2 linked regions of the Martelella mediterranea DSM 17316 genome follow. The protein of the gene in region 2 interacts with the protein of the main gene of each other region in a pairwise test. Links are inferred from orthologs where the notes say so. Each region holds a gene or a part of one and is shown on either strand. Other genes may lie near its edges.

Region 1 (14,737 bases), 1.7 Mb from region 2 along the record:
CGACATGCTGTCGATCAAGATCGATCCGAGCCTGCTTAACGGCGACGAGGCCGAGATGCTGGAAGACCTGATCGTCGCCGCCCACCGCGACGCCAAGGACCGCGCCGGCGAGAAGGCGGAGGAAATGACCAAGGAACTGACCGCCGGTCTGCCGATCCCGCCCGGCATGAAGCTGCCCTTCTGAGGACAGCGCCATGACGCTCGGCGCGCTCGCCCTGTTCGCCATCACGCTGTTCGTCGCCGCCGGCTCTCCAGGGCCGAGCGTGGCAGCCCTCGTCGCCCGCGTCTTGTCGCGCGGGCACCGCGACGTGCTGCCGTTTCTGGCGGCGATGTGGCTGGGCGAGGCGCTGTGGCTGACGCTGGCGGTGTTCGGGCTGGCGGCCGTCGCCACCAGCTTTCATGGCGTGTTTGTGGCGATCAAATGGGCGGGCGTCGCCTATCTTTTCTGGCTCGCCTGGAAGATGTGGTTCGCAAGGACAGAGACCGCCGGCGCGGAACTGCCGCAGGCAAGCTCCGGCTGGAAGATGTTTTTGACCGGCATCAGCATCACCATCGGCAACCCGAAGATCATGATGTTCTATGTGGCGCTGCTGCCGACGATCCTCGATCTCGCAAGCGTCACCCTTGTCGGCTGGCTGGAACTCACCGTCACGCTGCTGCTGGTGCTCGCCGTGGTCGATCTCGCATGGGTGTTCCTGGCCACCAGGGCCCGCCGGCTGCTGAAAAGCCCCCGCGCCATGAAGATCGCCAACCGCCTCAGCGCTGGCATGATCGGCGGCGCAGCCGTGGCGATAGCGACGCGGTAGGGTGGGAAATGACTGGGTCCTCGCGGTTTGCGTGAGCCCCCCTCATCCGGCCTGCGGCCACCTTCTCCCCTCAGGGGAGAAGGGGCGGCGCTCCGCGTTCGACGATGGCGTCGGTCGGAGACACCGAGCATGCCCCACGCTCCCCCTCTCCCCGTGGGGAGAGGGTGGCGCGGATGCGCCGGGTGAGGGAGCAGCGCCTGCCGTCATTCCACAATCTTCGCCTTGTCCGCGGGCGTGACCCTAAGCACCGGACAAAACCATCAAAGCAGGTGTGGAATTGAGGGCAGGTCTTGATCCCACGCCGGATAATGTTTCCATTGCCCGCCGCAATCGGATAAAGCGCACTCATGGCAAAACGAGTCACCGGTCCCGAAATCGAAAAACTGATCCAGCTTCTGGCGAAGGTGCCGGGGCTTGGGCCGCGGTCGGCCAGGCGCGCGGCGCTGCATCTGATCAAGAAGCGCGACCAGTTGATGGGCCCGCTCTCCGGCGCGATGCAGGATGCCTATGACAAGGTGCAGATCTGCTCCACCTGCGGCAATGTCGACACATCCGATCCCTGCACGATCTGCACCGATCCGACCCGCGACCAGGGCCTCGTCATCGTGGTGGAGGATGTCGGCGATCTGTGGGCGCTGGAGCGCGCGGCGGCGCTCAACGCCGCCTATCACGTGCTCGGCGGCACGCTGTCGCCGCTTGACGGCATCGGGCCGGACGATCTCACCATCGCCGCCCTTGTCGACCGGGTGAAGGCCGGCGAGGTGCGCGAACTGATCATCGCCGTCAACGCCACCGTCGAGGGCCAGGCGACCGCCCACTACATCACCGATCAGCTCGAAGGCCTCGACATCAAGGTGACCCGGCTTGCCCATGGCGTGCCGGTCGGCGGCGAACTCGACTATCTCGACGAGGGCACGCTGGTGGCAGCGCTCAGGGCGCGGACGAGCCTGTAGCTTACGCGGCTCTCCCGCTTCGATATTCGTGAACTGGCAACCACTGGACCAAGGTTCGTCCAGCCGGAAACCTATCCTGATTTCAGCGCATTGCTGACGCATTCGCCGAGACGCTCCGCCAACTGCCGGGCGGCGTCGCCCTGGTTCGTCCAGTCGTCTGCGACCTCGCCAAGATAGGCCCGGCGCGCATGGTCGAGCATCATGACATCCGGGTTCGGGAGGCGTGGGATCGCCCAACTGGCGGCGGCGTCCTTCGCGAGGAATTTCCCCGTGCTGGCCGTGTACCACATTCGCGCAAACGTCAGCAGGACATTCCGCTCGTCGCCGCGCAGCCCGCTCAGCAGACCGGGAAGGACATCGCGCATCGCCTGCCGGACATGCTCTATCGAGACATCCGGCAGCAGTTCCCCCACATCTGGCCCGAGCAGGGAAATGGCCTGCTGACGAGCCTGTGCGATAATCAGGGAATATTCGGGATCACGTTCGGGTATCGGGATCTCACCGGCCTCGAAGGCGCTCCGCAACCACTCTCCGTAGAGGAATTCAGCCTGCGCCGGGTAGTCACCGCCCGCAAGGTCAGCCTTGCAAAATACCATGACCTCAAGGCAACGGGGCGCGCCGGCTGCGGCAGGGTGACGACCGGAGAGGCGCAAAAGGTCCATCAGCAGAGCTTTGCGCTGGCTCGCGGTCAGCGCGGCGTCAACAACCGCCAGCAGATCAATGTCGCTCTGCGGCCGGAGCCCGCCCGACACCGCAGACCCATGCAGACAAGCACCGAGCAGCGCATCGCCCAGAACGCGGCGCAGGAGAGCCAAGGCCGACTGTATCTGTTCATTTTGATAGGGCTGCATGCCGTCGTTCTAGCCGACATTGCGCATCATCGGAAGGCGACATCAGCGATCAGGCACACCGTCTCCTCCTCGGCGTCTATCCGTGACAACCCCGTCTCCTTACCCGCCGTCTCGCCCGACAGCGTCCAGCAGCGCCTCAAGGTCTTCGCCGCCGGTCCAGTGAAACGCGCGCCAGCCGAAGGCCCGAGCCGCCTCGATATTCTTGAACTGGTCATCCACCAGAACATGGTCCGCTCCGGTAAAGCCGCTCTTTGCCTCGGCTGCCTCGAAGAACGCCGGATCCGGCTTCTTCGCGCCCACAGCCGCCGAATAGACGATCCCGTCGACGCGATCGGAAAGGTTCAGTTGCGCCATCAGGTATTCCGCGCGCAGATGTTCCTGGTTGGTGGCTAGAAAGATGCGGGTTCCGTGCGCGCGCAGCCGGTCGCAGGCCGCAAGCACATCATGGTCGATCGTCGAATCGCGCTCGAACCAGTAGGCCATGAAATCATCCGGCGAGACCGGCGCTGCCAGCACCGGCAGGCATTCCTCCAGCACCTCGCGCAGCGCCTTCCTGCCGGCGACGATCTCCGGCCAGTGCGGTATGAAGAAATGGGTTTCGAGCATGTCCGGATCGATGCCGAGATCACGCTCGATATCGCGGGCCCAGGACTGGCCGTCCGGGCCGCTGATGACGACGCCGTCGACATCCAGCATCAGGCACTTGGTCATGTCGCTCACTCCGCAAGCTTCCGGCCCCTCATACCCTTCCCGATCGCGAAGGCCAAGGTCGATGCTTGACAAAGATCATATATCCATTATTCTGGATATATGGATGAGAATCAGACAATCGCGGCGCTGGCCGCACTGGCGCAGTCGACCCGGCTTCAGACCTTCCGGCTGCTTGTGGAAAGCGAACCGGACGGCATCGCCGCGGGCGAACTCGCCCGCAGGCTCGACGTTCCGCAAAACACCATGTCGGCGCATCTTTCGACGCTTTCCCGTGCCGGCATCGTCGTCAATGAGCGGCAGGGACGTTCGATCATCTACCGGGCCGATCTGGAGCGCTTCCGCGCCGTCATGCTCTATCTCCTGCAGGATTGCTGCGGCGGCAATGCGGACCTCTGCGCGCCGCTGATCGAAGGACTTGCACCCTGTTGCGCCAATGCCGGCCCCACCCACGAGGACAACCGAAATGACCGACCGGATCTATAATGTTCTGTTTCTCTGCACCGGAAATTCCGCCCGTTCCATCATGGCGGAGGCGATCCTGAACAAGGAAGGCGCCGGCCGTTTCCATGCCTTTTCCGCCGGCAGCCGGCCGAAGGGCGAGGTTCATCCGCTGGCTCTCAAGACGCTTGAGACCATGGGCTACCCCACGGAGGGCTTCCGCTCCAAGAGCTGGGACGAGTTTTCCGGACCCGATGCCCCCGAGATCGATTTCATCATCACTGTCTGCGACAATGCAGCCGGCGAGAGCTGCCCGATCATGCGCGGCAGCGGCAGGCGCGCCCATTGGGGCGTGGAAGACCCGGCAGGCGTTTCCGGCACGGAAGAACAAAAGCTGCGCGCCTTCGCCCAGACCGCGACATTCCTGAAAAGCCGGATCATGGCCTTCCTCAATCTGGCCCAGGAAACCATCGATTCCGCAGGGATCGACACGCATATGAAGCAGATCGGCGCCATGGACGGCGCAACCGAGAAAAGCACGAAGGCCATCTGACATGTCCACCTTTGAACGCTACCTGACCGTCTGGGTGGCTCTGTGCATCGTCGCAGGCGTTGCGCTTGGCCATTTCTTCCCCACGGCCTTCCATGCCATTGCCGCCATCGAGGTCGCCAGGGTCAACCTTCCCGTCGCCGTGCTGATCTGGCTGATGATCATACCGATGCTGCTGCGGATCGACTTCGCCGCCCTTGCAGGCGTCGGCCGCCACTGGCGCGGCATCTCCGTCACCCTGTTCGTCAACTGGGCGGTGAAGCCGTTCTCCATGGCACTGCTCGGCTGGCTGTTCATCGGTTGGCTGTTCCGGCCCTATCTGCCCGCCGACCAGATCGATTCCTATATCGCCGGGCTGATCATTCTGGCAGCCGCGCCCTGCACCGCCATGGTGTTCGTCTGGTCGAACCTGACGAAGGGCGAGCCGCATTTCACACTGTCGCAGGTCGCCCTCAACGACGCGATCATGATCGTCGCCTTCGCGCCGATCGTGGCGCTGCTCCTCGGCCTGTCGGCGATTACCGTGCCGTGGGACACGCTGGTGCTGTCGGTCGGGCTCTACATCGTGATCCCGGTGATCATTTCCCAGATTATCCGCCGCTCGCTGCTTGCGGGCGGTTCAACGGTGCGGCTGGATGCCCTCCTTGCGCGCCTTCAACCGGCCTCGCTGGCCGCGCTGCTGGCCACGCTGGTGCTGCTGTTCGGCTTTCAGGGCGAACAGATCATCGCCCAGCCGATGATCATCGCGCTGCTGGCCGTGCCGATCCTGATCCAGGTCTATTTCAACTCCGGCCTCGCCTATCTGCTCAACCGGGCGGCGGGCGAGCAGCATTGCGTTGCCGGACCGTCGGCCCTGATCGGCGCGTCGAACTTCTTCGAGCTGGCCGTCGCCGCCGCCATCAGCCTGTTCGGCTTTCAGTCCGGGGCGGCGCTCGCCACCGTTGTCGGCGTGCTGATCGAGGTGCCGGTGATGCTGTCGGTGGTCTACATCGTCAACCGCAGCAAGGGCTGGTATGAAAGCGGAGCCGCGGTTGCCCGCAACCCTCACCGCCCGGAGAGCGAGTCCAGCGCCTCGTAGCTCGTCGGGTTGTCCGGGCAAAGGCCGAGCCCGCATTCGGCCAGCGTCGAGACGCCGTTGCCGAGCGTCATCAGCGCGAAGAACACGACCGCCACAAGCCCCAGCCCCGAAAGCCGGCGGGCCGGGGCGGTGGCAAAGCCGCCAAGCACCAGCATGACCGCCGAACCGAGAATGACCAGCGCGAACACCAGAAAAGCCCAGGTATAGAAATGTAGGCCGAGGAAGGGATCGCCATAGGCCCCGGTGCCCGGCACCACATGCAGCGCCACCTGCCGGAGCGCCGGCACCGCGCCGGAAAGCGCGCCCAGGATCATCAGCCCGTAATGGCGCGGCGCAACCCCGAAAATGACGTTCAAAGCCAGTCCCACGCCCACCATGACAAAGCCAGCGCGCTGCAGCAGGCAGAGCGGACACGGCAGTTCGCCATAGGCAAATTGTGCATAGAAGGCAAACAGCAGCACGATGGAAATCGCCAACAGGGCAAGCGCGTTCAGTGTCGCGGCCAGTTTTTCACTCATGGCGTTCCCCTCCTAAAGCGACAGATCGAGCGTATCGGTGGCATGGAGCCGGTAGAGCACGACAAGCAGCAGCAAGCCGGCAATCGTGAGCGCCACCGCCGCCCCCTTTCGATCCTTCAGCGCCAGGTAAACCGTGCCCGCGCCGATAAAAAACGGAAGTGCCATCATCCGAAAATCCCCCTCTGCAATACGACGCAAGACATGGCAGGCTTTTCAGGCGCCTGCAAGCAATACGCCGGGGGCACCAGACATTTTATACGCCACGCCAAGCGGCAGCATCTGGCGGGAACGAAGGAATTCCCATTCGCCGCGCTTTGCTTTAGGCATGGCGGAAAGAAACCCCATCGGACGAGACTTTCTCCCATGCGCAAAGCCCATGAACTGCCCTACCGGCCGAATGTCGGCGTGATGATCCTGAACCCTGAAGGCAAGATCTGGCTCGGACGACGCCTGTCGGAAAACAATTCGGAATCCGACGGCTCCCCGCAGCTCTGGCAGATGCCGCAGGGCGGCATCGATCCGGGTGAAACGCCCCTCGAGGCCGCAACCCGCGAGCTTTACGAGGAGACCGGCATGAAATCGGTGGAACTCATCGGAGAGGCGCCCGGCTGGATCAATTACGACCTGCCCGACCACCTGATCGGCATCGGCCTGCGCGGCAGGTTCCGCGGCCAGACCCAGAAATGGTTCGCCTTCCGATTTCTCGGCGACGACAGCGAAATCGCGATCGATCCGCCGCCGGACGGCCATGAACGCGAGTTCGACGCCTGGCAATGGGCCGATATCGAAACCCTCCCCGGGCTGATCGTCACCTTCAAGCGCGCGGTCTATGAAAGGGTCGTCGACGAGTTCCGGCACCTGACGGACTGACGAGCGGGCCGCGCACCATAAAAAAGGCCCGGACAAATCCGGGCCTTAGAGAATCACGAAAGTGCCAGGGAGCGGTTATTCGGCACTCTCGCTCGATGCGGCGTTGAGCTGGGCATATTTCTGCTCGCCGATCGAATCCAGCAGATCGAGCTGGGTTTCGAGAAAGTCGATATGGCCTTCCTCGTCGATCATCAGTTCTTCGAAGAGCTTCATGCTGACGTAATCGCCAGCCTCGTGACAGATGTCACGGGATTCCTTGTAGGAATTGCGCGCTTCGTATTCGCCGGCCAGATCGGATTCAAGCACTTCCTTGACGGTCTGGCCGATACGCAGCGGCGCCACGGTCTGAAGGTTGGGATGGCCTTCGAGGAAGATGATGCGGTCGATCAGCTTGTCGGCGTGATGCATTTCCTCGATCGATTCGGCGCGCTCTTTCTCGGCGAGCTTCGTCAGACCCCAGTCTTTCGTGAGACGGTAATGCAGCCAGTACTGATTGACGGCGCCGAGCTCAAGAAACAGAGCTTCGTTCAGCCGTTCGATAACTTTTTTGTCGCCTTTCAATGTCCGCTCTCCTGTTCTTTTGGTGGAACTCTTTGAGGCGGCTCAAAAAATCACATATCTCAGCTTCGGTCGAGTCACTATTTTTATGATAGGCCTCGGTCGTGCGGACAATGATATCGGCGACATTCGGGAAGCATCCACAGCAGCGGCCGCGCTTGGCCATGCGGTGATAAACCTTGGCGGGAACAATAAGCTGCCAACAGTCCTCGTCGAGCAGCTCGACGATGGTCTGTTCAATTTCCTTTTCGGTAATGAAATTGCAACTGCAAACCAGCATGCTTCCACCATTGACATAAGTCTCTGATGAGAGCTGTTTTGCAAAAGGCGAGGCTGATTGTCAAGATTAAATTATCGTCAGCCCGTCACCAAGGCCCTCACGAAAGCTTGAGCCGGGCCGGACGGAAAATGATCAACGAATGGAATCAGTTGACGGCCGCCAGCGCGCAGGGGTCGACCCCGTAGGCGGGCGCACAGCCGGGCTTGCCCGCGGCAATGCTGCCGGGAGCGGCGAGCGAGGCCGCCATGATCATCAATGCCGCGCCTGCGAACAAAACAGCGATAGACTTACCCATCGTTTCAGAAACCCTTTTGATACGAACCCGCTTGATCATCTTAGCGATGACTTTCCAATAAACAGTAAAGGCGCAACTACTGTGACAGGTTCCCGAATGTGGCGAAATTTTTGCGAAATTGTGGGCAGGATATGCACCCGCCCCATTTTACCGTCAAGCGATTTTCCCGAACTGACCGTGCTGTCGGTACTGAACGAGGTAAGTGCGCAACACCACCTCAAGCTGTGCCGGGCGAATGCCGAGGCCATCGAGCGTGCGCCCCTCCGCCTGCGCTTCTTCGGAGACAACATTGTCCGCTTTCAGAAGCTTGACCTGGTCGGACGTCAACGGCGGCGCGATGAACGGAATGAGGCTGGCAATGCTGCCGAACAATGAAGCGAGGCCGAACGGCATGGAGAGGAGCGCGCGCTTGCGGCCGGTCACCGAGAGCAGCAGTTCGAGACATTCGCGGAAGGTCAGCACGTCGCGACCGCCGAGTTCGTAAACCTTGCCGCCCTCTAGCTTGCCTTCGACGGAACGCGCGATCACCTCGGCGACGTCGCCGACATAGACCGGCTGGAACTTCGTCTCGCCGCCGCCGATCAGCGGCAGGATCGGCGAGATCAGCGACATCTTTCCGAACTTGTTGAAGAAGTCGTCCTCAGGGCCGAAGATGATCGAGGGCCGCACGATCACCGCGTCGGGACAGATTTCGCGGATCGAGGCTTCGGCCACGCCCTTGGAGCGGGCATAGTGTGACGGGCTGTCGGCATCGGCCCCGATGGCGGACACGTGCGTGAGCTTCGCCCCTTCGGAGCAGGTGACTTCGGCCACCAGACGCGCGCCTTCGGTCTGCACCGCATCGAAGCCGTTCTTGCCGCTCTCGAACAGGATGCCGACGCAATTGACGACATGGTCGGCGCCGTGGATGGCGCGGCGCACCGATTCCTCATAACGCAGATTGGCCTGCATGAAGGTGATCTGGCCGACATTGCCGAGCGGCTGGAGAAACAGGGCGAGGTCGGGACGGCGAACGGCAACGCGAATGCGATAGCCCCGTTTGGCCAGCGCCCGGACGACATAGCGACCGACAAAACCGGAACCGCCGAAGACCGTAACCAGCGGGGGAATGTTCGATAGCGTCATGACAAGCCTCTCGTTTGGATGATAGCTCCCCCTTAGCCCAATTGACCGCGAAGGTGAAGGGACAAGAGGTCGCGGCGGTTAATAACGCACAGCCTCGGCGGGCCGCCGTGGCCGCTGCGACACAGGCCGCGGCGCGCGGGGTGTCTCAGCCGTTCGCGGCCCCAAGTATCTCCGCCTCGATGTCATCGACAATCCGCCGGGCGGCGGCTTTCGGGTCGTCGGCCTTGACGATCGGACGGCCGACGACGAGATGGCTCGCGCCGGCGGCGATGGCATCGCGCGGCGTCATCACCCGCTTCTGGTCGTCGGCAACGGAGCCCGCCGGACGGATGCCCGGCGTCACCACCGCCATCTCGGGTCCGATCACGCTGCGCACCGTTCGCGCTTCGGCTGCCGAACAGACCACCCCGCCCATGCCGGCCTCGGCCGCCTGGCGGGCGCGTTTCTCAACCAGGTCCGCGGCAGTTACTGCATAGCCCGCTTCGATCAGGTCTTCGTCGTCCATCGAGGTCAACACGCTGACGCCGAGCAGGCAGAGCGGCGAACCGGCCGCCGCCGCGACAGCCGCGCGCATCGCCTTCGGATAGGCATGCAGCGTCAGCATGGTCACGCCCATCTTCGCGATGTTCTCGACGCCCTTTGCCACTGTGTTGTCGATGTCGAGCAGCTTCATGTCGAGAAAGACCTGCTTGCCGTCCTCGGCCAGTTCGCGCGCAAAGGAAAGCCCGCCGGCGAAGGCGAGCTGATAGCCGATCTTGTAGAAGGAAACGGTGTCGCCAAGCGTTTCGACCATGGCTTCCGCTTCGGCCACGGTCGAAACGTCCAGACCCACGATAAGGCGGTCGCGTGCAGGCATGTCATCGGCTCCTTCGTCTCGTTTCACTGCGATGCAATTGACACAAAACCGCCCGCGCGAAAAGCGAAAAAGCCCCGGCCCTGCCGGCTGCGCTAGACCCGCATCGGCATCAGCACATAGAGCGCGTTCTCGCTGTCGGTGTCGCGCACCAGCGTCGGCGAGCCGGCATCGGCGAACAGGAACACCGCTTCGTCGCCGGTCAACTGACCGGTGATATCGAGCAGATACTTGGCGTTGAAGCCGATATCCATCGGCTCGCTGTCATAGCCGACGGCGAGTTCATCCGTGGCGCTGCCCGAATCGGGGTTGTTGACGGTGAGCGTAAGCTGGCCTTCGGCAAGCGACAGCTTGACCGCACGCCCGCGCTCCGACGACACGGTGGACACGCGGTCGACGGCCTTGGTGAAATCGGCGCAATCGATGCGCATCTCACGGTCATTGTTGGCGGGAATCACGCGCTGGTAATCCGGGAAAGTGCCGTCGATCAGCTTGGAGGTGATCACCACCGAACCGATGGTGAAGCGGATCTTGGCATCCGACACCTCGACCGCGACAATAACCTCCGGATCATCGAGCAGCTTCTGCAGCTCGCCGACCGTCTTGCGCGGTATGATGACGCCCGGCATGTTCTCGCAGCCCGACGGCGCGTCGATTTCGGCGCGCGCCAGACGGTGGCCGTCGGTGGCGACGGCGCGCAGCTTCAGCGCCTTGCCCTCGGCCATGGCGTGGAAATAGATGCCGTTCAGGTAATAGCGGGTTTCCTCGGTCGAGATCGCGAACTGGGTGCGGTCGATCAGCATCTTCAGGTCGCTCGCCTTCAGCTTGAAGGCGTGGCTGAAGGAACCGGCCGTCAGATCGGGAAAATCCTCCTGCGGCAGGCATTGCAGCGAGAATTTGGATTTGCCGGAGGCAACCGAGATGGTCTGGCCGTCGGTGGCCGTGGCCAGCGACACTTCCGCGCCATCGGCGAGCTTGCGCACGATTTCGTAAAGCAGATGCGCCGGCACGGTGGTCGCACCCGCCTGTTCGACCATCGACGCCGTCTTTTCGGTGATTTCGAGATCGAGGTCGGTCGCCTTCATCTCGAGATCGTTCCCTTCGGCCTTCAACAGCACATTGGAGAGAATCGGTATGGTGTTGCGCCGCTCGACCACGCGATGCACATGGTTCAGGGACTTCAGCAGGTTTGATCTCTCAAGCGTGATACGCATGACTTTCGCTTTCACTCTTATTGCGCGGACGGCGACTGGCATGCGCCGCAGGGGCGCAGGCGGGGTGACAAAATGACAGCAAATCCGTCCGGATTGCAAGGGGTGAGACCCCTTACTCCCCATTGATCGCAGGCTGAGACCCCACGCCCCTTGCGAGCGCTCCCATGCCGTGGTCAAACGAACAATGAAAATGCCGGGACAATGGTGATGGAAGACAACAGCAATCGGTTCGAAATCGCGGGCCATCCGATAGAGGCGCGGCCTCTTTCGCCGGGCCTTTATCTGGTGGCGACGCCGATCGGCAATCTCGGCGACATCACCATCCGCGCGCTGGAGACGATTGCCGGCTGCGACATTCTCGCCTGCGAAGACACCCGCGTGACCCGCAAGCTGCTCGATCGCTTCGCGATCCGCAAGCGCCCCTATGCCTATCACGAGCACAATGCCGAAAAGGCAGGCGAGAAGCTGATGGAAGCGCTTTCCGAAGGCAAGACGGTGGCGCTGGTCTCCGATGCCGGCACGCCGCTGGTCTCCGATCCCGGCTACCGGCTGGCGCAGCAGGCGATTGCCGCCGATGTCAAGGTGGTGCCGATCCCCGGCGCGTCCGCGCCGCTCGCCGCCCTCGTCGGCGCCGGCCTGCCGAGCGATGCCTTCCTGTTCGCGGGCTTCCTGCCGGGCAAGGACAAGGCGCGCCGCGACCGGCTGACGGAACTCTCCGACGTGCCGGCAACGCTCGCCTTCTTCGAATCCCCGCATCGCATCGCCGCCACGCTGGACGCCGCCAGCGAGGTGCTCGGCGGCGAGCGGCCGGCCGCCGTCTGCCGCGAACTGACCAAGACCCACGAGACCTTCCGCCGCGGCTCGCTTGCCGAACTGGCGGACCTTTATCGCGACGAGACGGTCAAGGGCGAAATCGTGCTGCTGATCGGGCCGCCGCTGGCCGGGGCCGCCCCGGATGCAGGCGATGTGACAGCGCTCCTGAAAAAGCTCGCGGCCGAAATGCCGGCGGCGAAAGCGGCGGCACAGGCCGCGAAGGAAACCGGCCTGCCCCGCAAGGAACTCTACCAGCAGCTTCTGGCGCTGAAGGATGGCTGACGCGCCGAAAGCCCGGCGCAAGGCCGAACGGCGCGGACATCGCGCCGAATGGCTGGCCGTGCTCTATCTGCGCCTCAAGGGCTACCGCGTCGTCGCCACCCGCTACAAGACCCATGCCGGCGAGATCGACATCATTGCCCGCAAGGGCGATCTCGCCGTGTTCATCGAGGTCAAGGCGCGGCGCGAGGCGCAGGTGGCGATCGACGCAGTCACCCCATCCGCCATGCGCCGCATCCGCGCGACGTCCGATGTCTGGCTGGCGCGCCAGCCCGATTTTCACCGCCTTTCGCAGCGCTACGATATCGTCGCCTGCCTGCCGGGCCGCCTTCCGCGCCATTTTCCCGACGCGTTCTGACCCCGAGCCGCGCGCTTTTACAATTCTGCAACAAAACCGTCGTCTGCCCGTCACGCAGCAAGGCTACCTCCCCGGTAATCATCGCTATCGATGATTTTGAGAACCGGGGAATTTGATCATGAAGAAATTTGTTCTGGCCGCGCTCGCCGCCGGCCTTTCCACGTCGACCGCTTTCGCCGCCACCGACATCACCTGGTGGCACGGCATGGGCGGCAAGAACCAGGAAGTCATCAACCAGATCGCCGAGAAGTTCAACGCATCGCAGGACGCCTGCACGCTGACGCCGGTTTCCAAGGGCACTTATGAAGAAGCGCTCGCCGCCGGCATCGCCGCCTTCCGTTCGGGCGAGCAGCCGAACATTCTCCAGGTGTTCGACGCAGGTGCCGCCACCATCATCAACGCCAAGGGCGCTGCCGTTCCGGCCGAAGACCTGATCAACGACGCTGGCTACACCTTCAACCGCGAAGACTTCATCGAAGGCGTGCGCTACTTCTACGCCGACAGCGACGGCAAGTTCGTCGGCATGCCGTTCAACTCGTCGGCGCCGATCATGTACATCAACACCGAAGCCTTCGAAAAGGCCGGCGTCGAGCCGCCGAAGACCTGGGAAGAGTTCGAGGAAATCGCGCCTGCCCTGAAGGATGCCGGTTACGTTCCGCTCGTCCAGTCGCAGCTCACCTGGGAAATGACCGAGAACTTCTTCTCGCGCAACAATCTCCAGTTCGCGACCAACAACAACGGCTATGACAGCGTCGAGGGCACCGAGATCCTGGTGAACACGCCCGAGCACGTCATGATGTATGAGAAGCTCAAGGATTGGTACGACAACGGCTATTTCGGCTATTACGGCGCCGGCTGGTCCGATAACCAGAAGCCTTTCGAGGAAAACAAGGTTGCGCTGTGGATCGGTTCCTCCGGTTCGTTCGGCGGTCTGCAGAGCACGGCCCAGATGCCCTTCTCGGCGACCTTCCTGCCCTATTGGGGTTCGATCGACGGCGCTGGCACCAATTCCTTCATCGGCGGCGCGGCGCTCTTCGCGCTTTCCGGCAAGTCCGACGACGAGAACAAGTGCACGGCCGACTTCTTCCAGTTCCTGACCTCGCCGGAAATCCAGTACTTCTATCACAAGTCCACCGGCTACGTTCCGGTCACCACCGCGGCCTATGAACTGGCCAAGGAAGACGGCTGGTATGAAGAGCAGCCGGTTGCCGAAGTCGGCATCCAGCAGCTTTCGCTGCCGGGCGGCGAATGGTCCAAGGGCTACCGCATGGGCTTCTACCCGCAGATCCGCGAAGTGATGGAACGCGAATACAACAAGATCTTCGCGGGCGAGACCTCGGTTCAGGACGCGATGGCAACGATCGAGCAGGAAGGCAACGCCCTTCTCGCCCGCTTCGCCAAGACCGCCGGCAACTAAGGCGCCGCATACGAAAATTGCCGGTCCGGGGGTTAACGCCCCCGGATTTTGGCGTATTTGCCAAATGCAATCCCCGTCGCAAACGGCGGTCGCGTTTGCTCTGCATGATGGAACTTGCTCCCAATACTCTCTCCCGCTTGCGGGAGAGATGCCCCGAAAAGGGCAGTGAGGGTGATGCAGCCTTTCCAATCGTGAGGGCGTTCGCGGGGTGGGTCTCCCCCCTCACTGTCGCTCTCCCCTCCGGGGCGAGAAGACTTGGGGGCCATGCGGCATAGGCGGGTTCGTCGCCCCGACCGCAACAGGAAACAGAAAATGAAGCGCGTCCAGTTCAATTCGGCCCTGCTGCCCTATCTTTTCGTGCTGCCGCAGATGGCGATCATCGTGATCTTCTTCTACTGGCCCTCGGCACAGGCGATCCGTTCGTCCTTCTTTCTGGAGGACCCGTTCGGTTTCGGCGAGACCTTCGTCGGCTTCGACAACTACGTCGATGCGCTCACCTCCTCCTACTATCTCCAGGTCGCGCGGTTCACGGTGATCTTCACCATCATCGTCACCTTCCTGTCGCTGACCCTAGGGCTGCTGCTCGCCTCCAAGGCCGACGACGTGATCCGCGGGTCGAGCAGCTACAAGACGCTGCTGATCTCGGTCTATGCGATCGCCCCGCCGGTTGCGGGCCTCTTGGGCATGATGTTCTTCGACCAGCATATCGGCCCGTTCGTCAAAATGGCGTCCTGGTTCGGCTGGGACATGAAGGTCGGGATCAACTATTT
Region 2 (14,678 bases):
GGGTTTTCGTCTACGCTTGGCTCGTCATCGTCATGAAGACCTATTCGGCGGTCGCCGGCGGGCTTTCGCTGGCGATCCTGATGCTGCCGACCATCCTGTTGACCTCCGAGCAGGCCTTCCGGATGGTGCCGCAGCGCATGAAGGACGCGGCCTATGGCATGGGCTGTAATGCCACACAGGTCGCCACCAGAATTGTTTTGCCGACGGCGCTTCCCGGTGTTATGACCGGTGTCATGCTGGCGGTTGCGGGCGCGTCCGGAGAATCGGCCCCGCTGCTGTTTACAGCGCTGTTTTCGAATTATTGGATCGGAAGCTTCACGGAGCCCACAGCGTCATTGTCGATCTTGATCTACAATTTCTCGGCAATGCCTTATGAAAACCAGATTGAACTCGCATGGACCGCATCGCTTGTGCTTGTGCTCATCGTGCTTGTCTTCAACATCCTCAGCCGCTCCTTCGGCACGCGCCGCGTTTAGGAAAAAGGTCTTAAAACTATGTCCGCCACACTGGAAATGAATACCGCCCAAACCGCCGATGTCAGCCCCGAAGTCGCGATCGGCGCGCGGATCGAGAAGATTTTCTACGGCGATTTCCTCGCCGTGCGCGATTCCGATGTCGACATCGAAAAGGGCAAGATCACCGGCTTCATCGGCCCGTCGGGCTGCGGCAAATCGACAGTGTTGCGCTCGCTGAACCGCATGAACGACCTGATCCCCTCCTTCAGCCTTGAAGGTCACGTCCACTTCCTCGGGCAGGATGTCTACGGCAAGAATGTCGATCCGGTCGTCGTGCGCCGCCATATCGGCATGGTATTCCAGCAGCCCAACCCGTTCTCGATGAGCATTTTCGAAAACGTTGCATTCGGCCTGCGCCTCAACGGCTTCAAGGGCGATATCAACGGTCGCGTCGAAAAGGCGCTGCGCCGCGCGGCTCTCTGGAACGAGGTCAAGGACAAGCTGAAGCAGAACGGGTTGTCGCTTTCGGGCGGCCAGCAGCAGCGCCTGTGCATCGCCCGCGCGATCGCCACCGAGCCGACCGTGCTTTTGATGGACGAGCCCTGCTCCGCGCTGGACCCGATCGCCACGCGCCAGATCGAAGAACTGATGCTGGAGCTCAAGAACGACTACACGGTCGCGATCGTGACCCACAACATGCAGCAGGCGATCCGCGTTGCCGACAAGACCGCCTTCTTCTCGGTCGACATGTCGCAGGGCGGCCGCACCGGCTTCCTGGTCGAGGTCGGCGCGACCAAGCAGATCTTCGAAAACCCGAAGCAGCAGCTGACCAAGGAATATCTCTCCGGCGAGTTCAGCTGATCCACGACAAGGTCGCAATCGACGCATTTCGGGCGGCTCTTTCGGGAAGCCGCCCTTTTGATATCCGCAACGAAGCCGTTGATTTCAACACACGCTTCGCTACGCTGTCAAACTCGAACCCAATCTAGGGTTGAGCGGAAACCAAGATGTTCAAACACGTACTCGACCTTGAAAAGATCGAAGAAAGGCTGCGCGAGACCCAGCGGCAGTTCGCCCTTATCAATGCGCGCCTGACGATGCAGCGCGACGGCATGTCCGACAGTATCGTCGAGCACATGATGGAGGGCTACAGCTATGTCGACCAGTTGCTGCGCGACAACACGGATATCCTGAGGATCGGGCAGTTTCACCACCTGCTGGAACTCAACCATCTCGTGCTTTGCGGTTCCGAAAGGGAGCGGCGCGCGGAGTTCCGCAATCACATCGAGCGCACCGAAGCCCATTTCTATGACCGTGAACTGGGCGACATCGGCGGGCTCGTGGACTGGTACGAGCGCCACAGAGGCAAACCGGTACGCAAGCGCGCGGCCGGCGTCTATGTCCGCGTGCTCAGCCGCCCCCAGCTTTATATCGAAGGCAATCATCGCACCGGCGCGCTGATCATGAGCTATATTCTCGGCCGCGAGGGCAAGCCGCCCTTCGTGCTGACGCCGGAAAACGCCGAGGCCTATTTCAATCCGTCCACGCTGGTGCGCGACGCGCATAAATACTCATTCGACGAGCTCATCAAGATCCCGAAGCTGAAGCGCTATTTTGCTGAATTCCTGAAGGAAAACGAGGATGAGAGCCTGATCGCGAAGCCTGAGGCGGTGGAGGCGAGCTGACGCCCGCCGCAACGAAGGAAGCGGCCCTCACGCCTTTTTCTGCCAGCGACCGCCCTCGCCCTGCTGCCAGTAGGTGAGGCTATGCTCACTTTGCCTCAGCCGCTTCCACTCCGCACGCGCCGCGGTCAGTTCGTCGACATCGTGACCATCGAACATCACTACGACGCGCTGATAGTCCTCGACGCCCGAGACCGGCGCGCCCTCGATGAAGAAGCGGATATCGGCCTTGCCGGGATTGGTTTCCGCGATCGTCAGGAGCACGGGCTGGCGCTCCGTATCCGGCTCGTCATCCCGTCCGTGGGGGATGAAACTGTCGGCGCGGAAGGTCCACAGCACCTCGTCCAGCCGGTCGCGCTCCGCCTCGCTCGTTGCCTGTATCGCGACCCGCCAGCCGCGCTCCAGGCTTTTTTCGACAAGCGGCGGCAGGGCCGCGTCGCGCAGCGATTCCGTCAGATGATAGAACAGGATCTCCGCCATGAACGTCGCTGCCCTCAGTCACGTGCCTCGTAATGGGCGCGCACCAGTTCGTCCAGAAGCCTGACGCCGAACCCGGAGGCCCAGCCGCCATTGATCTCGCTCTTCGGCGCGCCCATGGCAGTGCCCGCGATATCGAGATGCGCCCAGGGCGTCTCGCCCACGAAACGCTTCAGGAACTGCGCGGCAGTGATCGAGCCGGCATAGCGCGAGCCGCCGGTATTGCGCATATCGGCAAAGCGGCTGTCGATCATCTTGTCATACTCGTCGCCGAGCGGCAGGCGCCACAGGTTTTCCTGGGTGCGTTCGGCGGCGTCGGAAAGCTCCTTTGAGAGGCCGTCATCATTTGAAAACAGGCCGGCGCGGTGCGCGCCGAGTGCCACCATGACCGCCCCGGTCAGCGTTGCAAGATCGATCATGAAGCGCGGCTTGAAGCGCTCCTTGCAATACCAGAGCGCATCGGCGAGAACCAGCCGGCCCTCGGCGTCGGTGTTGATCACCTCGATCGTCTGGCCGGACATCGACGTCACGATATCGCCCGGACGCTGGGCATTGCCGTCCGGCATGTTCTCGACAAGGCCGAGAATGCCGACGACATTGACCTTGGCCTTGCGCGCGGCAAGCGTGTGCATCACGCCGATCACGGCGGCAGCACCACCCATATCGCCCTTCATGTCCTCCATCGAGGCCGCAGGCTTGATCGAGATGCCGCCAGTGTCGAACACCACGCCCTTGCCGACAAAGGCGATCGGGCGCTCGTCATTGCCGCCGCCGTTCCACTGGATGACGGCGAGATAGGGCGGACGGACGGAACCCTGGGCGACGCCGAGCAGCGCGCCCATGCCGAGCTCTTCCATCTTGTCGCGATCGAGAATCTCGACCTTGGCACCGAGCGCCGAAAGCGCCTCGGCCTTGTCGGCGAATTCGCGCGGGCCGAGAATATTGGCGGGCAGGTTCACCAGTTCGCGCGCCAGCACCACGCCCTCGCCCACCGCCTGTCGATCCGCGAAAGCAGTATTGGCGGCGGTGACATCGCCGGTGACGATCTCGACCGGGATCTCGCGTCCGCTCTCATCCGCCTCATCGTCCTTGCCCGTGGTCTTGAACCGATCGAAGGAATAGCCGCCGAGAATCATGCCGAGCGCGAAGTCCGCAAGCTCGGACGCGGTTGCGGCGCTGTCCGGATAGACCACCAGTTTCTTGGCCTTGCCGGCAACAGCGGCGGCCTTGCCGCCGGCCCTGAGCCAGGCATTGGCCGAAAGCGCGTCGCGCTCGCCGAGCCCGATCAGCACGATCCGCGCCGCAGCGCTTTCGGCAGGCGCGAGCAGATCGAGCGTCGAACACAATTTCGCCTTGAAGCCGGCGGTGGCCGAGGCCTTCTCATAAAGCGTCTCGCCCATCCCGACCGCCTGAAGGCCCGCCGGAACATGACCGGCGCTCGCCAGGACAATCGCGGTGTTTCCGGCGCTTTCGGCCTTGTCGACAAAGGAAATCGAGAACTTCATTTCATGCTCCGGGTTCTGGTGTCACGGAATTGACAGGATGGGGTGAGAAAGAAATCCACCCCTTGTTAACGCAACCGGCCAAGAATGGTTGACCCGGTTCTCATAACACTTAAAACGACGAAAATGGAAACGGTGTGTGCGCCGCGCCGCCAACGAAACCGGAAAACGCCGCATTGCAGCAACACCACCAATGGCTTGAGAAACTGCCGGGGCGCTTTGGCACGATGCGACCACTGAAAGCCGCGTTCATTCTGCTTTTGGCGCTGTGGTGTTTCCTGCTCGTGGTTTTCTACCTCTTTCCCGGCATCGATCTCGCGGCCTCCAGGGCTTTCTTTCATCAGGCCGCCTGCTCTGCGGACGCGCCCGCCGGCAGCATCTGCGGCAGCTTTCCGATTTCCGGCGATGCCGTGCTCGGCCTGCTGCGCGAAGCGATCTTCTACCTGCCGATCATTCTCGGTCTTACCCTGATCTATCGCCTGATCATCGTCTGGTCCCATCACGGCGCGACTTATAACAAGGCGCTCGCCAGCAGGCTCCTGGCCGGGCTCGTCGCGCTGATCATCGGCCCGGGCCTGCTGGTCAACAGCGTGCTGAAGGAGATTTCCCACCGGCCGAGGCCGCGCAACACCGATCTTTTCGGCGGCGATCTGACCTTCGTTCCGGCCGGCGATTTTTCCGGCGCATGCCAGTCGAACTGCTCCTTCGTTTCCGGCGAGGCCGCGGGCGCCGGCTGGCTGTTCTGCTATGCCATCTTCCTGGTGCCGGAGCGCTTCCGGATCCTGCTGATGCCGCCGCTGATCGCACTTTCGCTGGCCTCGCCGGCGATGCGGCTGGCCTATGGCGGCCATTATCTTTCGGATATCATACTCGGATGGCTTGCATCGCTGGTGATTTTCACCGGATGTCTTTACATTTTCACCAGAAAGGAGCACGTCAGCCCGCTTCGCGAAACGACCTGAGGTCGGTCCGCGTTCCGCAACGCACGACACCTAACGGCATGAAGATACTGGAACGCTACATATTGGCGCGGGTTGTGCGCATGTTCCTGGCGACATTGTTGCCGGTGCTGGCGGTGCTGTGGCTGACGCAGGTGCTCGGGCGCATCAATCTGGTGACCGACAGCGGCCAGTCGATCGTTTCGTTCCTGACGCTGGCGACGCTGATTCTCCCGACCGTGATTCCGACCGTCCTGCCCTTCGGCATCGTGCTCGGCACGGCACAGACGTTGACGTCGATGAACAATGATTCGGAGCTCGCGGTGATCGACGGCGCAGGCGCCGGACGCTCCATCATCTACCGGCCAATTCTAGCGTTCGCCGTGGTGCTCTGCGCGTTCTCCTTCGTGCTCGACAATTATATCGAGCCGCGCTCGCGCGCCGAGGCCCGCAGCCTGATCGCCTCCGTCTACGCCGATCTTCTCTCCTCCGTGATCGAGGAAAAGACCTTCCGCGAGGTCGAGGACGGGCTTTACATCCAGATTTCCGAGCGCCTGTCCGGCCGGGTGCTGAAGGGGCTTTTCGTCGCCGATTACCGCGAGCCGAACAACTCATACATCTATTACGCTAAGGAAGGCGCGGTTGATGAAAGCGGCAGCCAGCTGATTATGCGCGACGGCCAAGTGCAGCGCGAAAATCAGGACGGCGACGTTTCCATCGTTCAGTTCGACTCCTACAGTTTCGACCTTTCCGAACTCACCAGCGACAAGAGCCAGACCCGCAGGCGCGCGACCGACCGGGGCCTCGCCTATCTGCTGAACCCGCCGCAGGACGACCCCGATTACCTCGGCAATCCCGGCTCCTATCGCGCCGAACTCACCCGCCGGCTAACCGACTGGACCCTGCCCTTCATCTACGCCGTGTTCACCATCGTGATCGTCGGCGATGCCCGCTCCCACCGCGAGCGGCGCGTGCCGCCGATGGCAAGCGCGTTCGGGCTGACGCTGCTGCTCAGGCTGCTCTCCCACTTCAGCTCCAATCAGGCCGAAAACGATCCGTTCTTCGTCTATGTCTGCTATGCGATCATCTTTGTGTCGCTGGCTATCGGGCTCTATCTCCTGCTGCGGCCGCGCCGGGCGCGGCGAAAGACCGGGCCGCTCGGCCGGATGATGGCCGCGCTGTTCCGTCTGCCGCGCAGGGCCGATGGCGGAGGTGCGGCATGATTTTCTCCGTGCTCGGCCGCTACTTCTTCGTCCGCTACGTGATCACCGTCTTGTGGTTCCTGTTCGGCGTGGTGTCGATCATCTACCTGATCGATTTCAGCGAGGTGGTCGGCAATATTTCCGAGGAAGCCGGACAGAACCTGGTCGACGCCCTGCTGATCACCGCGCTGCGCCTGCCCTATATCCTGCAGCAGACCATACCCTTCATCGCGCTGTTTTCGGCGATGGTGGCGCTGATCGCGCTCAACCGCCGCCACGAACTCGTGGTCGCCCGCGCTGCGGGAATCTCGGTGTGGCAGTTCATCATGCCGTTCGTAGTCGGCGCGGCCCTGCTCGGCGCGGCAAGCGTGCTGGCGCTCAATCCGCTTGCCTCATGGAGCCAGAAACGGGCCCTCGGGCTCGAGGCCGTCGGCGGCAAGCAGGATCAGGTTGTGCCGTGGCTCAGACAGATCACCGACGGTCAGGACACGATCATCGGCGGCCGCGGCATTGCAGAAAACGGGACCGAACTGCTCGATGCGGTCGTCATCTATTTCGACGACCAAGGGGGAATCGCCAAGCGTCAGGATGCAACGCGCGCCGTGTTGAGCGATGGCTCGTGGACGCTGCACGATGTGACACAGACCGAGGCGGGCGAATTATCCACACATATGGACGAGGTTCAGGTGAAGACCAATCTGGAGGAGGATTTCGTCCAGCAGCACCTCGTCCAGCCCGATCTCGTAAGCTTCTTCGCCTTGCCGCGACAGATTACCCTGGCGCGCCAGTTCGGAACTTCGACAAGCGCCTTGGAAACCCAGTACAACTATCTGCTTTCCCTGCCATTATTGCTGGTCGCGATGACTTTGATCGCCGCGACGGTCTGCCTGAAGTTTTCGCGCTTCGCGCAGTCGCCCACTGTTATTTTGGGTGGCATCCTGTCCGGGTTTCTGCTTTATGTGACGAGTGTTCTTGTAAAGGCGTTCGGCAGCAGCGGAATCCTGTCCCCGCTTCTGGCAGCCTGGATTCCGGTTGTCGTAGCGATGGCATTGGGTTTGACGATATTGCTGCATCAGGAGGATGGTTAGTGGCTCGGCGTAAATTAAGCGCATATCGCCTTGCCGGGCTCCTGGTCCTTGCCACCGCATTGACCCCGCCCGGAGCGGGGCTGCATTACTCGGCCGTAGCGCAAGAAGGCGTGCTGCCCGAGCCGCCCGCCGACGACCAGGGACCGATGCTGCTCAGCGCCAATGAACTGGTCTACAACCACGACACCCAGCAGGTCTACGCGCTCGGCGGCGTCCAGATTTATTACGCCGGCTACCGCATGGTCGCCAACAAGGTCGAATACGACCAGAAGGCCGGCAAGCTGATGGCCTTCGGCGGCATCGAGGTTATCGACGCCGACGGCAATCGGCTGCGCGCCGAAAAACTCGACGTCACCGACGACTTCGCCAACGGCTTTCTCGACGCCATCAGCGTTCGCACCCCGGAAGATATCGCGATCGCCGGCGAGCGCGCCGAGCGAATCGACAACGACGTCATGGTGCTGGAAAACGGCGTCTACACCGCCTGCATTCCCTGCGCGGAAAATCCGGAAAAGCCGCCCTTCTGGCAGATCAGGGCCCAGCGCGTCATCCAGAACGGCGTCGAGAAGACGGTGCGGCTGGAGCATCCCCGGTTCCAGCTTCTGGGCCACACCATCGCGATCCTGCCGACCGTGACGGTTCCCGACGCCAGCGTGAAGCGCAAGCGCGGTTTTCTGTTCCCCTCGGCGACCGTCGAGGAAAACCTCGGTTTCGGCATTTCCGTGCCTTACTACATTCCGCTTGGCCCGAGCGCGGACGTCACTTTCACCGGGACAGGCTACACCCAGCAGGGCTTTCTGCTGGAGGCGGAATATCGCAAGCGCTACCGCAATGGCCAGCACACGCTGCGCATGGCCGGCATCGACCAGTTGGGCAGCAGCCGCTTCCCCGCCGGCACCAGCGATGCCGACAATGACCTGCGCGGCATGGTCGCCTCCACCGGCGAATTCCAGATCAACCCGCGCTGGGTGTTCGGCTGGGATGTCATGGTGCAGAGCGACACCAATTTCGCGCGGACCTATTCGATCGACGGCCATGACGACCGGATTTTCAACAACCAGGTTTACCTGGAAGGCCTCGGCAAGCGCAGTTCGCTGTCCATCAAGGGCAATTATTTCGACGTTCAGGACGCCAACAGCCAGAACGCCAGCGAAGACGAGCAGGCGATCGTTCTGCCGGTGATCGATTACGATTATATCGCCCCGCGCCCGTTCGCCGGCGGCGAACTTTCCGTGACCAACAATCTCACAAACATAGTCCGGCAGAAGAACGATGTGGTGCCCACTGCCGTCAACGATCGGTTCCTGGGCCTTCAGGGCAACAGCACAAGGCTGACCAGCGAGGTCGAGTGGAAGAAGACCTTTACCACGCCGCAGGGCCTGCAGCTTACACCGATCCTGGCCGCGCGCGCCGACGGTTACCTGCTGAACGTCGACAATCCGAACCAGATCGCGCCGGGCACCTACAACTATGCCGGCAATTTCGTTGATCAGGACGCCGCCGCCCGCGCGATGCTGACGGCCGGCCTCGAAGTCAAATATCCGATGCTGATCACCAATGGATTCAGCTCGCATATCGTCGAGCCGATCGGCCAGATTTTCGTCCGTCCCGATGAGCGATATGCCGGCGGCCTGCCGAACGAGGACAGCCAGAGCTTCGTGTTCGATGCCACCACGCTGTTCGATCGCGACAAGTTCTCCGGCTATGATCGCGTCGAGGGCGGCACCCGCGCCAATATCGGGCTGCGCTATCGCGGCGTCTACGACAACGGAATCATGGTCGACGGCCTTTTCGGCCAGTCCTTCCAGCTTGCCGGCGCGAACTCGTTCGCCTCGCCCGACCTCGTCGGCGTCGGTATGGAATCCGGGCTTGAAACCGAACGCTCCGATTATGTCGGCGCGGCCCAGATTTCGTTCCCCTTCGGCATCGGCCTCAATGGCTCGGCCCGTTTCGACGAGACCGATTTCTCGCTGCAGCGCACGGATGCCGGCATCACCTACACCTCCGCCCGCTTCGACACCGCGCTCGACTACACCAATGTCATGGCCCAGCCCGGCTATGCCTATGACGAGCGCAACAGCGAGATTAAATCCACCAGCACCTTCCGGTTCAACGACAACTGGGGCGTCTCGGGTTCGTTGACCTACGACCTCAGCAACAATGTCCTGACGCGCCGCTGGGTGGGTTTGACCTATGAGGACATCTGCACCCTGTTTTCGATCACCTATCAGGAAAGCTGGGATACCAACGATGCCAAGGGTGTCGACTGGACGATCGGGGCACGTCTGACGCTGCGCACGCTCGGCGATATCGCGATCGGCTCCGACAGTTTCGGCGGCAGTTTCTAGCATTTCCTCAAACAACGAATCGCGGCCATGCCTTGCTTTTGCCGCCGAAATGGACAAAACATTTCCCTCACAGGTTCAGGATCGACATGCGGCCCGTTGCCCGGTGTTACATGTCTCCTGAAGCCATGCGGGGCTTGAAGCGAGCGGGTGTATTCGATCGCTTCCTGGGAGGCCGTGACGCCCCGCTGACACAAGATACCGATGCGGCCGGTTGGCGTTTTCGCCCCGGCCGGGGAAAGGAATAAGACATGAACGCCGCCAGATTTACCGTGAATGCCTTTGCCGCTGCTGTGATCGCGACCGCATCGATCTTCGGCGTGCCTGCCCAGACGGCTTTCGCCAGGACCGTCGATATCGAGGTGATCGTCAACAATGTGCCGATCACCAACGACGATATCGCAAAGCGCAAGGCCCTGCTGCGGCTGATGGGCACCAAGGGCGCGACCGACGCCAAGGCGCGCGAGGCGATGATCGACCAGGCGCTGAAGCAGTCGGAGATCGCGTTCCGCGGCGCATCCGTCACCCAGACGGAAGTCGATGACGCCTTCCAGAACTTCGCCAATGGCAACAACATGTCCGTCGCCCAAATGAGCAGCATTCTCAACCAGGCGGGCGTCGGGGTCGAGCACTTCAAGTTCTTCATCGCCGTCAGCATGAGCTGGGGCCAGCTTCTGCGCGCCCGCTATGGCGCCAACACGCTGCTTCCCGACGACGAGTTCATCCCCCAGCTCGAAGCGGCCGAAAAAGAAGGCAAGAAGCCCGAAACCACCGAGTACCTGCTGAAGCGGATCGTCTTCGTGGTGCCGGAAAAAGAGCGCGGCTCGCTGCTTGGCAAGCGCAAGAACGAGGCCGAGGCCGCGCGCAAGAAGTTTCCGGGTTGCGATCAGGCGATTTCCTTCGCCGCGACCATGAACGACGTCACCGTCATCGATCTCGGCCGCTTCCTTGAACCGCAACTGCCGGCCCAGTGGAAGGACGCGGTCATCAAGTCGAGCGGCGACACCACCTCCGTCATCACCACGCCGGTGGGCGCCGAGTTCCTGGCCGTGTGCGAGCGCAAGACCGCCAATGACGACTATGCCGCCCGCCTGGTGCTGAGCGCCAAGGAAGATTCCGCCGAGGTGGATACCGACGCCGAGAGCGAGAAGTATCTCGAGGAATTGCGGGACAAGGCGCAGATCGTCACCCCGGGCAAGTCGTAATCCTTGGCAGATCTCACCAGGAAACCGCTGGCGCTTACCCAGGGTGATCCCGCCGGCATCGGCCCCGAGATCGCCCTGAAGGCATGGCACAGACGCGGCGAGAGCGGCCTGCCGCCCTTCATCTTTCTCGGCGATCCGCGCATTCTCGCCGCGCGCGCGGAAATGCTCGGCCTTGATATTCCGATCGAGATCACCGCGCCGGAGGCAGCGCTTGAGCGCTTCGACGAGACCCTGCCGGTGTTCGCGATCGACACCGCGCTCACCACCGCCCCCGGCAAACCCGATCCCGCGACCGGAGAAGGCACCATCGCGGCGATCGAAACCGCGGTGAAGCTCACCCTGCGCGGCAAGACGAGCGCCGTGGTCACCAATCCGATCGCCAAATCGGTGCTCTACAGCGCCGGCTTCAAATATCCCGGCCATACCGAGTTCCTGGCCGCCCTTGCCGGGCGCGAGACCGGAAAGCAGCTACGCCCGGTGATGATGCTCGCCTGCCCGGCCTTGCGGGTCGTGCCGGTCACGATCCATATTCCGCTGAAGGACGTGCCGGCCGCGCTTGATGAGGCGCTGATCGTCGATACGATCCGCATCACCGCGCAAGAGCTGAAATCCCGCTTCGGCCTTGCCGCGCCGCGCCTCGCCGTCGCCGGCCTCAATCCCCATGCCGGGGAGCAGGGCACGATCGGCCGCGAGGACGAGGAAATCGTGCGCCCCGCGCTTGAGCGCCTGCGCGCCGATGGCATGGACGTCGTCGGCCCCCTGCCCGCCGATACCATGTTCCACGCCGCCGCCCGCGCCCGCTACGATGCGGCGATCTGCATGTATCACGACCAGGCGCTGATACCGGTGAAGACGCTCGGCTTCGAGGCCGGCGTCAACGTGACGCTCGGCCTACCCTTCGTGCGCACCTCGCCAGACCACGGCACGGCCTTCGATATCGCCGACAAGGGGGTTGCCGATCCGACCAGCCTGGAAGAGGCGCTCAAGCTTGCGGCGCAGCTTTCGGAAAACGCCGCATGAGCCAGATCGACGACCTGCCGCCGCTGCGCGAAGTTCTTGCCGCCCATGATCTCGACGCGAAGAAGGCGCTCGGCCAGAATTTTCTGCTCGATCTCAACCTCACCCAGAAGATTGCCCGCACCGCCGGCGATCTTGAAGGCGCCCATGTCATCGAGGTCGGCCCCGGCCCCGGCGGGCTGACGCGCGCCATCCTCTCGCTCGGCGCGGAGAAGCTCACCGTCATCGAACGCGACGAGCGCTGCCTGCCGGCGCTTGAGGAAATCGCCTCTCATTATCCGGGTCGGCTGGAGATCATCGGCGGCGACGCGCTGAAAACGGATTTCGCGGCGCTTGCCGGCGATCGCCCGGTCAGGATCATCTCCAACCTGCCCTATAATGTCGGCACCCAGCTTCTGGTGAACTGGCTGTTGCCGCGCGCATGGCCGCCCTACTGGCAATCGCTGACGCTGATGTTCCAGAAGGAGGTCGCCCAGCGCATCGTCGCGGAAGCCGGCGACAATCACTATGGCAGGCTGGGCGTGCTCGCCGGATGGCGCACACAGGCGCGCATCGCCTTCGACGTGCCGCCGCAGGCCTTCACCCCGCCGCCCAAGGTGACCTCCAGCGTGGTGCACCTCACGCCCCGCGCCGAACCGCTTCCGGTGGCAGCCTCGGCGCTGGAGCGAGTCACGCAGGCCGCCTTCGGCCAGCGCCGCAAGATGCTGCGCCAGAGCCTCAAGAGCCTCGGCGGCGAAGCGCTGCTCGCCAAGGCCGGCATCGATCCGACGCGCCGCGCCGAGACGCTCAGCATCGCGGAATTCTGCGAGCTTGCCCGAAATCTTTAGCGAATCTGATGTTCGGTAGAGGCAGCGTCCAGAGCCTTCAGCGTGGCCTGGATGAAGCTTTCGCGCGCCGTGTCCGGCTTCAGGCCGCGCGGCTCATAGACGTGACGGTTCAGGAAAAATCCGGTCAGCCGGAAGCCGGCTTCCAGATCGGCCCGGTCGGCAGCCTCGTTCATGTCCGGTCGCAGAAACACCGGCAGCGCCAGCATGCGGTCGGCATAGGGCGTTCCGGCTGCGTTGGAGACCGCCCGTCCGGACTTGGGCGACACATAGGCAAGGTCCGTCCTCACCCCGCTCGCCGCGCATTGGGCGAGATCGAGGCCGAATCCGAGTTCGTTGAGCAGCGCCAGCTCGAAGCGCACGAACAGTTCACCGGCGGCGCTGGCATCATCGAGATGGGCGATGATCACCTCCATCGCCGCGCAGAGATGACGGTGCGGATCACGTTCCGGCAGCAGCCGCAGCAGTGAAGCCATCGCCTGGACGCCGTGCAGCGCCGGCGCGGAGAGCATCAGGAGCGCCGCCCGCTGCTCGATCGGCTCGACCCGGAATTCGCCGAGATGCTCGGAAAGCCGCGCGCGCCAGTGGAGCGAGACCCGGTTGCCCGGCTGCAGCACCGGCCGCATGGTCCGCGACCGGCCGCCGCGCACCATGCCGAGATGGCGGCCGTGATCGACCGTCATCACCTCGGCGATCACGCTGGTCTCGCCATGGCGGCGGCTTCCCAGAACAATGCCCTCATCCTGCCATTCCAAGGTGCTGCGTCTCCCGACGGATCAATCCGAGTAATCGAGCCCGATCTCGCGGTAGCGGGCCGGATCGTCGCCCCAGTTCTCCCGCACTTTCACGAACAGGAAAAGATGAACCGGCTGACCAAGAATCTCCGATAACTCCTTGCGCGCGCTCATGGAAATCGCCTTGATCGCCTCGCCGTTCTTGCCGAGCGCGATCTTCTTCTGGCTGTCACGCTCGACGTAGATCACCTGCTCGATGCGCACCGAGCCATCCTTACGCTCTTCCCATTTCTCGGTCTCGACATGGGAGGAATAGGGCAGTTCCTGATGCAGCCGCAGGAACAGCTTCTCGCGGGTGATTTCGGCGGCGAGCTGACGCATCGGCAGATCGGAAATCTGGTCCTCGGGATAATACCAGGGGCCCTCGGGAAGCCGTTTCGCCAGATAGTCCATCAGGTCGTCGCAGCCTGAACCGTTCGTGGCGGAGATCATGAAGGTCTCCTCGAAATCGATCGCCTCATTGGCGGCCGAGGCGAGCTTCAACAGGTCTTCGGGGCGCACACGGTCGATCTTGTTCAGCACAAGGATCTTGGGATGACGCACCTCTTTCAGGCCTTCGAGAATGGCCTCCGCATCGCCCTTGAGGCCGCGCTCGCTGTCGACCAGCAGCATGATCACGTCGGCATCGCGCGCGCCGCTCCAGGCGGCCATCACCATGGCGCGGTCCAGCCTGCGGCGCGGCTTGAAGATGCCGGGCGTGTCCATGAACACGATCTGCGTCTTGTCGTGGATGGCAATGCCGCGCAGCGTGGCGCGGGTGGTCTGCACCTTGTGGCTGACGATCGTCACCTTGGCGCCGACAAGGCGGTTCACCAGCGTGGATTTGCCGGCATTGGTCGGGCCGATCAGGGCGACAAAGCCGGATCGGGTGTCGGCGCCCACCGGCATGGTTTCAGTCTCGGTCATGGCAACTCCTGCGGTTTTCCGCGTCACGGCGGCCGCATTATAACAGGTTCAAGAATGACAGGCTCAGCTTTCGGCCGTCCAGACGCCCTCGCGCTCCAGAAGCCGGGTGGCCGCCACCTGTTCGGCGGCGCGCTTGGAGCGATCGATACCGGTTTCCGGCGCTACGCCGCTGACGGTGACCGTCACCGTGAAGCGCGGCTCGTGATCGGGGCCCGAACGGTCCTCGACCTTGTAGACCGGGGT

What was found.
Region 1: the proteins of recO (region 2) and recR interact in binary tests that used the Escherichia coli proteins (3 or more experiments, as listed by UniProt). The link is inferred for Martelella mediterranea DSM 17316 from one-to-one orthologs.

Annotation. Positions count from the first base shown.
Region 1 is NZ_CP020330.1:1,588,536-1,603,272, reverse strand. What follows is about bases 1-2,956. They hold recR (recombination mediator RecR), read left to right. Parts: upstream 1-1,153; coding sequence 1,154-1,759; downstream 1,760-2,956. Other genes in these bases: Mame_RS07425 (HAD-IA family hydrolase), read right to left, coding at 2,710-2,956; Mame_RS07430 (aminoglycoside nucleotidyltransferase ANT9), read right to left, coding at 1,831-2,610; Mame_RS07440 (LysE family translocator), read left to right, coding at 195-806; Mame_RS07445 (YbaB/EbfC family nucleoid-associated protein), read left to right, coding at 1-184. In the rest of the region: more of Mame_RS07425, read right to left, coding at 2,957-3,321; Mame_RS07420 (ArsR/SmtB family transcription factor), read left to right, coding at 3,421-3,804; Mame_RS07415 (arsenate reductase ArsC), read left to right, coding at 3,785-4,312; arsB (ACR3 family arsenite efflux transporter), read left to right, coding at 4,314-5,387; Mame_RS07405 (disulfide bond formation protein B), read right to left, coding at 5,354-5,905; Mame_RS26595 (DUF5993 family protein), read right to left, coding at 5,918-6,070; Mame_RS07400 (RNA pyrophosphohydrolase), read left to right, coding at 6,269-6,775; bfr (bacterioferritin), read right to left, coding at 6,851-7,336; Mame_RS27250 ((2Fe-2S)-binding protein), read right to left, coding at 7,284-7,613; Mame_RS07385 (hypothetical protein), read right to left, coding at 7,759-7,947; Mame_RS07380 (complex I NDUFA9 subunit family protein), read right to left, coding at 8,062-9,033; pyrF (orotidine-5'-phosphate decarboxylase), read right to left, coding at 9,179-9,889; dnaN (DNA polymerase III subunit beta), read right to left, coding at 9,982-11,100; rsmI (16S rRNA (cytidine(1402)-2'-O)-methyltransferase), read left to right, coding at 11,302-12,195; Mame_RS07360 (YraN family protein), read left to right, coding at 12,188-12,550; and more genes. UniProt on the Escherichia coli protein: May play a role in DNA repair. It seems to be involved in an RecBC-independent recombinational process of DNA repair. It may act with RecF and RecO.
Region 2 is NZ_CP020330.1:3,288,282-3,302,959, forward strand. Bases 11,613-14,509 are described here. They hold recO (DNA repair protein RecO), read right to left. Parts: upstream 13,491-14,509; coding sequence 12,735-13,490; downstream 11,613-12,734. Other genes in these bases: pdxA (4-hydroxythreonine-4-phosphate dehydrogenase PdxA), read left to right, coding at 11,613-11,914; rsmA (16S rRNA (adenine(1518)-N(6)/adenine(1519)-N(6))-dimethyltransferase RsmA), read left to right, coding at 11,911-12,738; era (GTPase Era), read right to left, coding at 13,512-14,435; rnc (ribonuclease III), read right to left, coding at 14,499-14,509. In the rest of the region: phosphate ABC transporter permease PstA, read left to right, coding at 1-476; phosphate ABC transporter ATP-binding protein PstB, read left to right, coding at 495-1,316; Mame_RS15330 (hypothetical protein), read left to right, coding at 1,463-2,140; Mame_RS15335 (DNA polymerase III subunit chi), read right to left, coding at 2,168-2,617; Mame_RS15340 (leucyl aminopeptidase), read right to left, coding at 2,632-4,119; Mame_RS15345 (phosphatase PAP2 family protein), read left to right, coding at 4,344-5,078; Mame_RS15350 (LptF/LptG family permease), read left to right, coding at 5,117-6,277; LPS export ABC transporter permease LptG, read left to right, coding at 6,274-7,344; Mame_RS15360 (LPS-assembly protein LptD), read left to right, coding at 7,491-9,692; Mame_RS15365 (SurA N-terminal domain-containing protein), read left to right, coding at 9,941-10,894; more of pdxA, read left to right, coding at 10,898-11,612; more of rnc, read right to left, coding at 14,510-14,678. UniProt on the Escherichia coli protein: Involved in DNA repair and RecF pathway recombination.